2 regions of the Streptomyces sp. NBC_01334 genome follow, and region 1 is predicted to be linked to the other one. Evidence: riboswitches for the same ligand, from Rfam matches in the RefSeq annotation. Region 1 holds a riboswitch; the other holds the start of a gene.
What was found. Region 1 has a riboswitch for cobalamin ahead of OG736_RS39435 (CbtB domain-containing protein). Riboswitches for the same ligand answer to the same signal wherever they lie in the genome.
Positions count from the first base shown of each region.

Region 2: another riboswitch for cobalamin. It lies ahead of OG736_RS11300 (cobalamin biosynthesis protein); the one in region 1 lies ahead of OG736_RS39435 (CbtB domain-containing protein).

Region 1 covers NZ_CP130718.1:8,845,805-8,850,457, forward strand. The annotation lists gene OG736_RS39430 (enoyl-CoA hydratase/isomerase family protein) at 388-1,464, shown strand; cobalamin riboswitch at 1,535-1,687, shown strand; gene OG736_RS39435 (CbtB domain-containing protein) at 1,723-1,944, shown strand; gene OG736_RS39440 (CbtA family protein) at 1,970-2,731, shown strand; gene OG736_RS39445 (MFS transporter) at 2,877-4,115, shown strand; gene OG736_RS39450 (FAD-dependent oxidoreductase) at 4,289-4,653, shown strand, end outside.
Region 2 covers NZ_CP130718.1:2,481,682-2,486,334, reverse strand. The annotation lists gene cobN (cobaltochelatase subunit CobN) at 1-448, opposite strand, end outside; gene OG736_RS11305 (cobyric acid synthase) at 445-1,977, opposite strand; gene OG736_RS11300 (cobalamin biosynthesis protein) at 1,974-2,963, opposite strand; cobalamin riboswitch at 3,065-3,204, opposite strand; gene OG736_RS11295 (CU044_2847 family protein) at 3,409-3,771, shown strand; gene OG736_RS11290 (nSTAND1 domain-containing NTPase) at 3,755-4,653, shown strand, end outside.

The DNA.
Region 1 (4,653 bases):
GGCGCGACACAGGTCACGCGTGCGGATCCGGCCCGCGGGCCGGCGGTCCGTGCGGGGGTGTGCGCCACTCGTACGGGGTGTGCGCCGTTCACCACGGCCGGCGCCCGCGCACTCATGGGCCCGCCGGCCTCCGGGACCCGAGAATCGGAGCCGGTGGACAGGGCTCGCTCTCCATCCGCGTCGGGGCGAGCCCTGTCCGCGTGCCCGGTGCGCCACCGACACTGGATGCTCGGCGCCCGCCCGGGCTCCCCCGCTGGACGGGGCAGGGGCTTCCTCAGCGAGCACGGCATGGAGAAGATCGTCCATGACCTGTGCGTCCAGCACCCTGGAAGGAAGCAACGAGATCATGTGCGTCATCGTGGCCCGCGGCCTGACGGAGGCATCCGGATGAACGACATCGAGGAACCCGTCCTGCTGCACACCACCGGCCGAGCCGCCCACATCACGCTCAACCGACCGAGGGCCATCAACGCCCTGAACCACGCGATGGTGCGTCGCATCGACGGCGCGCTGACGGCATGGGAGCGCGACCCGGCCGTCGAGACCGTCGTCATCTCCGGCGCGGGGGAGCGCGGCCTGTGCGCGGGCGGGGACATCCGCGCCGTCCATGACGACGCCCGCGACGACGACGGCACCGCCTCGGCCGCCTTCTGGCACGACGAGTACCACCTCAACGCCCATATCGCCCGCTACCCCAAGCCCTACGTCGCCCTGATGGACGGCATCGTGATGGGAGGCGGTGTCGGCGTCTCCGCGCACGGCAGCGTCCGGGTCGTCACCGAGCGGTCGAGGATCGCGATGCCCGAGACCGGCATCGGCTTCGTGCCGGACGTCGGCGGCACCCACCTGCTCGCCCGCGCCCCGGGCGAACTGGGCACCCATCTCGCCCTGACGGGTGCGCAGATCGGCGCCGGGGACGCGGTGTCGTGCGGACTCGCCGACCACTACGTAGCGTCCGCTTCCCTCCGGCAGTTGGCCGACGACCTCGCAGGGCTGCCCCTACCGGATGCCCTGGACCGTCATGTACGGCCCGTGCCGGCAGGCGAGTTGGCCGGCCACCGGGCATGGATCGACACCTGCTACGCGGCGGACACCGTCGAGGAGATCGTCCGACGGCTGTTCGCCCACGGCGATCCGGCGGCGAAGGAGGCCGCGGAGACCCTCCTGACCAGGTCGCCCACCTCGCTCAAGGTCACCCTGGCCGCCCTGCGCCGTGCCCGGCGGCTCGGCTCGCTGGAACGGGTGCTGGAACAGGAGTACCGCGTCTCCTGCGCTGCCCTGACCACACCCGACCTGGTCGAGGGCATCCGCGCCCAGGTCATCGACAAGGACCGGGACCCGCGTTGGTCGCCGGCCACTCTCGCCGAGGTCACCGCGGCCGACGTCGAGCGCTTCTTCGCCCCGCTCGGCGAACGCGAACTCGGGCTCGCCCGACCCGACACCACCGCGGAGAGGCTCCGCTGAGCGGGACCGACGTGGTGATCCGGGCCATCTGGCCGTGGAGAGCGGAATCACGCCAGGTGGGGCGGTATTGGCCAGGGGCCCGACACGCGGTACCGTCGCTCTGATATCGACGACGGCGAGACGGAAGCCGGTGAGAACCCGGCACGGTCGCGCCACTGTGGACGGTGTACCCCGAAGGGGCGCATCGCGAGTCAGACCCGTGGCCGTCGTCATGTGCACCACCGAGATGGGACGCGAACTCCCAGAGGAGGTCCTGCCATGGCGCAGCATGTCGCCCAGCCGACTACCACCACGCCTGTCGTACCCGCCAAGTTGCCGCTGAAGGACATCGCCCCGTGGGCGGTCTTCTTCGGCGTCCTGATGCTGGTCCTGCTGTACTTCGTCGGCGCGGAGCAGGGCGCGACAGCCGTCGTCTCCGGCGAGGACGTTCACGAGTGGGTGCACGACGCCCGCCACCTGCTCGGTTTCCCCTGCCACTGATCCCGAGGGGAACCCCAGCACAGCCATGAACTCCGCAACGGTAAGAAGCCTCCTCGTGCGGGGCATGCTCGCCGGCCTGGGCGCCGGCGTGCTCGCCCTGATCGTCGCCTACTTCCTCGGTGAGCCGAACGTCGACAGCGCGATCGGCTTCGAGGAGTCCCACGCCGCGGGCCACGAGCACCACGAGGTCGAACTCGTCTCCCGCAGCCTCCAGTCCACCGCCGGCCTCGCCACCGGCGTGCTGATCTACGGGGTGGCCTTCGGCGGCATCGCCGCCCTCGCCTTCTGCTTCGCCCTCGGCCGCGTCGGCCGTTTCAGCCCCCGGGCCACGGCACTTCTGCTGTCGGGGACCGCCCTGCTCGCCGTGTACGTCGTGCCGTTCCTGAAGTACCCGGCGAACCCGCCCGCGGTCGGCGACCCCGACACCATCGGCAAGCGGACCACCCTGTACTTCCTGATGATGGTGCTCAGCGTGCTGCTCGCGGTCGCCGCGGTGATCCTGGGCAAGCGGCTCGCACCGAGGCTGGGCACCTGGAACGCCACCGTCGCAGCCGTCCTCGGCTTCGCGCTCGTCATCGGGCTGGCCTACGAGTTCCTGCCCGCCGTCAACGAGGTGCCGAGCGACTTCCCGGCCGCACTGCTGTGGCGGTTCCGCCTGTCCGCCCTCGCCATGCAGGTCACGCTCTGGGCGGGCTTCGGCCTCGTCTTCGGCGAACTGGCCGAACGACTGCTGCACCCCAAGCCCGCCACGGTGACCGCGGGCACGCCGGTGGCCGCCCCACACTGACCTGACCGGCACGACGATCCGACGAGAGGGCCCACGGAACCGTCCGGGGGCCCTCTCGCGTTCGCGAGCCGACGCCGGGTCAGCGGCCGTAGCGCCGCGCGAAGATGGTGGCATGAACATCCGACCGGCCGTCCGTACACGGCAGATGCCCGCCGGGCTCGTCGCGCTCGCTCTCGGTGGATTCGGGATCGGTCTGACCGAGTTCGTGATCGCCGGGTTGCTTCCGCAAGTGAGCCGCAGCCTTGCGGTGTCCGAGGCCGCGGCGGGATGGCTGATCTCCGGCTACGCCCTGACGGTCGCGGTCGGCGCGATCGTGGTGACCGCCGCCACCGCCGGGCTGCCCCGCAAGGCGGTTCTCACCGGGTTGGTGGCGTTGTTCGTCGTCGGCAACCTGCTGTCCGCCGTCGCACCGAACTACTCGCTGATGATGCTCGGCCGCGTGGTGGCGGCGCTGTGCCACGGCTCGTTCTTCGGCATCGGCTCGCTCGTCGCACGGCGCATGGTCGCCCCCGAGCGCGCGTCACGGGCGGTGGCGGTGATGTTCGCCGGGTTGACGGTCGCGAACGTGCTGGGCGTGCCGTTCGGCGCCCTGGTCGGCGAACGCTGGGGCTGGCGCGCCACGTTCTGGGCGATCACCGCCATAGGTGTCGTCGCCGCGGTCGCCATCGCCGTGTGCGTACCGGGCTGGGCCGGCGAGGTGGACCGGCCGCGTTCCTCCGACGCCTCCGGCAAGGCCACCGGCCGGCCGGACGGGCTGCGTACCCAGCTGCACGCCTTCCGTTCGGCGCAGGTCTGGCTGACCCTGGCCGCCACCGCGCTCGGCTACGGCGGGATGTTCGGCGCGTTCAGCTACCTCGCCTACACCTTCACCCGGGTCACCGGCTTCTCCAGCACGGATGTCGCCTGGCTGCTCGTCGTGTACGGCAGCGGCCTCGTGATCGGCAACATCGTCGGGGGACGGGCCGCCGACCGCGATCGCGACCTCACCCTGATCGCTTCCCTGGCCGGTCTCACCGTCACGCTCACCGCGTTCGGGCTGCTGGCCGCCGACCCCGTCGCGTCGGTGGTCCTGGTCTTCCTCACGGGGCTGTTCGGCTTCGCGAGCGTTCCCGGCATGATCACCCGGGTCACCGACCACGCCCACGGGGTGCCGCTCGCCGCCGCCGCCAACGTGTCCGCCTCCAACGTCGGCAACGCCCTGGGCGCCTGGCTCGGCGGCTTCGCCATCAGCGCCGGCCTCGGCTACACCGCACCGCTCTACGTCGGCGCCGCCGTCGTCCTGAGCGGACTCGCCGTGATGATCGTCGCCGCCCGTCGAGCGGACCGGTGGCCGAGCGACACCACCGACCCCAGGCTCCCCCAGGACCGGGCGTCCGCGGGCTGAGGGTCTCGCGGCCGACCTCCGGTGCACAGTCCGCCGTCCGCCTGCGGCAAGGCCCACCGCGGGCCCACCCCCCTCCACCTGGAACCCGAGGACCTGGTCGCCCGTACGATCGAGTCTGCTGTCATGGCCCGCGTTCCGCTCGCGGGCACCGACCGGATCCCCGGGGAGGGACTGTGATCGCCGTCGTCGGCGCCGGACTCATGGGCGCGGCCACCGCCTGGCAACTGGCCCGCCGAGGCCACGAGGTCACGCTCATCGAGGCGTACGACATCGGCCACCGGCACGGAAGTTCGCACGGCAGCTCACGGATCTTCCGGCGGGTGTACGCCGACCCCTTCTACGTACGGCTGACCGGACAGGCCCACGAGCAGTGGCGGGAGCTGGAGGACGACGGTTCGACCTCCTTGCTGCGCACGACCGGTGGGCTCGACATGGGCGAGAACCACGACCCCAGGGCGCTCGCCGACCTCCTTGGCGCGGCCGGAGTGCCCCACGAACTCCTCGGCCCGGAAGCCGCCGCCGAACGCTGGCCGTACAT
Region 2 (4,653 bases), 6.4 Mb from region 1:
CGACGAAGGCACGCTCGCCATGGACGCCGTACTCGGGCATCTTCTGCGGCTCGACGAAACCCTCACCGGTCAGCAGCACGGTGTCGGAGAGGAACCGGGCCAGCTCGGTCAGGTTGGCCGGCCCGCCCTCGACGAGATACCGCAGCGCCTCCGCCACCACACCGGCGGGCACCGACGACTCGGCCATCAGCTCCGCGTCGGGCACGGTCTCGCCGCCCAGCAGCACGGTCGGCACGCCGGACGCCTTGAGCGCGGCGAGCCCGTCCTCCCAGGCCCGCTTGCCGCCGAGCAGCCGGACGACGGCGATGTCGGCGCCGTCGAGGAGCGCGGGGAGTTCCCCGGCGACATCGACCCGGGTCGGGTTTCCGATCCGGTACGAGGCGCCGGAAGCGGCCCGGGCCGCCAGCAGATCCGTGTCGGCGGTCGACAACAACAACACTGTGCTCATGCGGGCGCTCCCGGTGGAATGAAAGGCAGTCCTTGCGGCGCGCCCGACTCGATGAGCCGCCAGAGCGCGTCGGTGTCCGCGTGCTGTTCGATCAGGTCGCCGAGCCGGTCGAGCTGTTCCTCGCGCAGCCCGGCGAACGAGGTGTCTGCGGCGGGCACGAAACGACGGCCCGCGGCGGCCGCCACCTCGCGCAGGAAGGCCCGCCGGAATCCGTCCGACTCCAGCGAGCCGTGCCAGTGCGTGCCCCAGGTCTGTCCGACCCGGCAGCCGTCCAGACTGTGGCCCCGACCGTCGGAGATGAACGCCTCGCCCCCCTGGACGTCGGCGACCCCGTGATGGATCTCGTACCCCTCGACCCGCTCGCCGAGGGCTTCCCCCACCGGCCGGGTGAGGGTCTTCTCGCGGGCGAACCGCACCCGGACCGGGAGGACTCCGAGGCCCTCCACCTGTCCGAGCCGGCTCTCGACCTCGTCCTCGATGTGCTCGCCGAGGAGCTGGAAGCCACCGCAGATGCCGAGGACGGGCCGCTGCTCGGCGACCCTGCGCAGAACAGCCTCGGCCAACCCCCGCTCACGGAGCCACTCCAGGGCGCGCACGGTTCCCCGGGTCCCCGGGATCACCACCAGGTCGGCGTCGGCCAGTTCCTCGGGCCGGTCCACGAACCGCACGACGACGCCGGGTTCGGCGGCGAGCGCGTCCACGTCCGTGAAGTTGGACATGAGCGGGACGGCGCAGACGGCGACCCGCAGCACGTCCTCGCCGACGGGCGGGGCGGTGTTCGACTCCCGCACGGTCCCGCGCAGCGAGACCCTCAGCCCGTCCTCCTCGTCGATCCCGAGCCCGTGCCGGAACGGCAGCACGCCGTACGTCCGCCGCCCGGTGAGCCCGTGCAGCATGTCCAGGCCCGGCTCCAGCAGGGAGACGTCCCCCCGGAACTTGTTGACCAGGAACCCGGCGACCAGCTCCTGGTCCTCGGGCGAGAGCAGGGCGACGGTGCCGAAGAAGGAGGCGAAGACGCCCCCGCGGTCGATGTCGCCGACGACGAGCACGGGCAGCCGCGCGCCCCGCGCGATCCCCATGTTCACGATGTCGGTCCGCCGCAGATTGATCTCGGCCGGACTGCCCGCACCCTCACAGATCACCGCGTCATACGTGCCCCGCAACTCGGCGAGGCAGTCGAGAACGGTTCCGAGGAGTTTCTGCTGACGCCCCCCGTGGTATCCCCGGGCACTCATCTCGCCCACCGGCTTGCCGAGCAGCACGACCTGACTGCTCTGCTCACCGCCCGGCTTGAGCAGCACGGGGTTCATCAGCGCGGTCGGCTCCACCCGGCAGGCCTGGGCCTGCATGGCCTGGGCCCGCCCGATCTCGGCGCCCTCCGTCGTCACGAACGAGTTGAGGGACATGTTCTGCGCCTTGAAGGGTGCGACCTTCACCCCCTGCCGCACCAGCCACCGGCAGATCCCGGCCGTGACGACGCTCTTGCCGGCGTCGGAGGTGGTGCCGGCGACGAGGAGACCCCCGCTCATGTCGTACGCCCCTTCAGCTGGTCGATGTGGTTGCGCCGGTTGCCCGCGACGATGCCCGTGGCGACGACGCGCGCGGCGACGGTGACGCCGAGCGCGAGCAGACCGACGCGGCGGGAGAGCCGCGCGGCACGTTCGATGTCCCGGGCGACGACGGGCCGCCCGGCGGCGCCGTTCAGCACGGGCCGGTGCTCGACCCGCCCGGCGTACGACAGGGTCCCGCCCAGCCGCACCCCGAGGGCGCCCGCGAACGACGCTTCCACGGGACCGGCGTTGGGGCTCGGATGACGGCGGGCGTCGGCCCGCCAGGCCCGCACGGCGCCCCGCGGATCGTCCCCCGCGACGGCGGCGAGCACGGCGGTCAGCCGGGCTCCCGGCCATCCGGCGACGTCATCGAGACGGGCGGCGGCCCAGCCGTAGCGCAGATACCTAGGCGACCGGTGACCGACCATGGCGTCCAGGGTGTTGACGGCCCGGAACCCGACCAGGCCCGGCACCCCGCCCACGGCCCCCCACACCAGCGCCCCGACGACGGCGTCGGAGGTGTTCTCGGCGACGGACTCCACGACCGCCCGGGCGATCCCGTCGGCGTCGAGCGCCTGCGGATCCCGCCCGCACAGGTGCGGCAGCCGCTCCCGGGCGGCCTCGACGTCCCCCGCCTCGAGCGACCGGCCGACGGCCCGGGCCTCCCGGACCAGCGAACTGCCCCCCACCACGGCCCAGGTGGCGGCGGAGACGAGAGCGACGGTGGCGGCGGGGGAGCGGCGTACGGCCCGCTCGGCGACTGCTCCCAGGGCCACGGCCCCGCCGGCGCACACGACGGCGTGCAGGGCACCGCTTCCCCGGTGGTCCCGCCACAGCAGCCGCTCGACGGCACCGGCGGCCCGCCCGAACGCGGCGACGGGATGCCCTCGGCGGGGATCGCCGAGCAGCAGGTCGCCCAGAAGGCCGGTGGCGGCGCCGTACGCGTAGAGGCGATCGGCACGCATCGGCTCAGCCGGCCGTGGGGTCGGGCAGCGACCTGGTGGCGTACCTCAACGGCCGAGCGAGCATGGCGATATGTCCTCACTCAGGGTGTCCACGCCCTGGTTCGACGAGACCGGCGGCGAGAGTTCCTGGCTCCCGGGGGTTTCTACCCCGGTCACAGTGGCGGGACCGCGCCGGATTCACACCGGCTTCCTCTTCTGCTGCCGTACATGGCTCGGGCAGTCCACCACGGCCCGCAAGAGCCGTCAACTTGCCTTTGACCTGCGAGGCTCGAGTGTGCAGAACCCCACACCGTTATCATGCCGACCGGCCCGCCGGGACCCGCTCGCCAGAAGGCCCCTCGCACGGATGGTCCTCGCCGGGACGGCTTGCGGACGCGGAACATCAACGCCTGCAATGTCCCCCTACGCCCCCTGTGGGGGGCAACGGCCGCGGGAGGGGCGCCTGATGGCGTACGTGGGGGAAATGGTGCTCGACGACGGTCAGATCGTCTTGATGGAGGTGGTCGGGGACGGCCCGGCCGGGGTCCAGCGCGTGTCGCGCGGCGGCACGGTCGCCGGAGCGGCGGAGACCCTCCAGCAGGCGCTCACCCGGGTGCGCCCCGCACTGGGCGCGGTCCTGGAGGGCACCCGGGCACTGCCCAGCCCACCGGACGCCGTCACCGTCGAGTTCGGCATCACGCTCAGTGCCGAGGCGGGGGTCGTGGTCGCGCGTGGCTCGACCGAGGCCCACTTCACCGTGAACATGCACTGGGCGCGGCGGGACGGGTCGGGCGACTCCGGGCGGCGTGCCGGTGACAGCCGGGCCTGACGGTGAGCTCGTCCGCGCCATCGCTCGCTTCTGGAGCGCGGACGGCCGGGTCACCGGCAGCGGCTTCCTCGTCGCGGAGCGGACCCTGTGCACTTGCGCGCATGTTGTGGCGAGCGCGCTGGGGACGCGGGACACCGAGCCCGCGCCTCCCGTCGCACCGGTGAGCGTCGACTTCCCGCTGCTTGCTCCGCCTTCCCCGCGCCTGTCCGCGACGGTCGCGCACTGGCGACCCGTCACCCATGACGGCAGCGGTGACATCGCGCTGCTCACTTTGGAGGAAACGGTCGCCGGCACCGCTCCGGTGCGCTTCGCCGGGGACGCCGCCGTCTGGGACCACGCCTTCGGTGTCCTGGGCTTCCCCTCACACACCGACGACCACGGCGTCTGGGTGGACGGCCGCCTCCGCGCCCCCGTGGGCAAGGGCTGGACGTCGATGGAGGCCCGTCCGACGGGCGGCGGTCCCCCTGTCGGCCGCGGATTCAGTGGGGGACCGGTATGGGACACCGAACAGGGCGGGGTGGTCGGCATGACCGTCGCCGCGGAGACCGGCACCGGCGCCACCACGGCCTACCTCATCCCCGCCGCGCTGCTCCTGGGCCTGGACCCGTCGCTGCGCCCGTCCCCCTTCCGGGGCCTGCGCCCGTTCCGGGAGCAGGACGCCGCGGTCTTCTTCGCGCGCCGGGCGGACAGCGAACGCCTCGCCGAGGCCGTGCGCGCCCACGCCTTCGTGCCGGTGGCCGGGGCGTCGGGAGTCGGCAAGTCCTCGCTGGTCCGAGCCGGCGCCCTGCCGTTGCTGCGGGCGTCCGGACACACCGTCACGGACTTCGCCGGCCAACCGGACGCCGACCCGGTACGGACGCTGATGGAGACACTGAGCGGCCA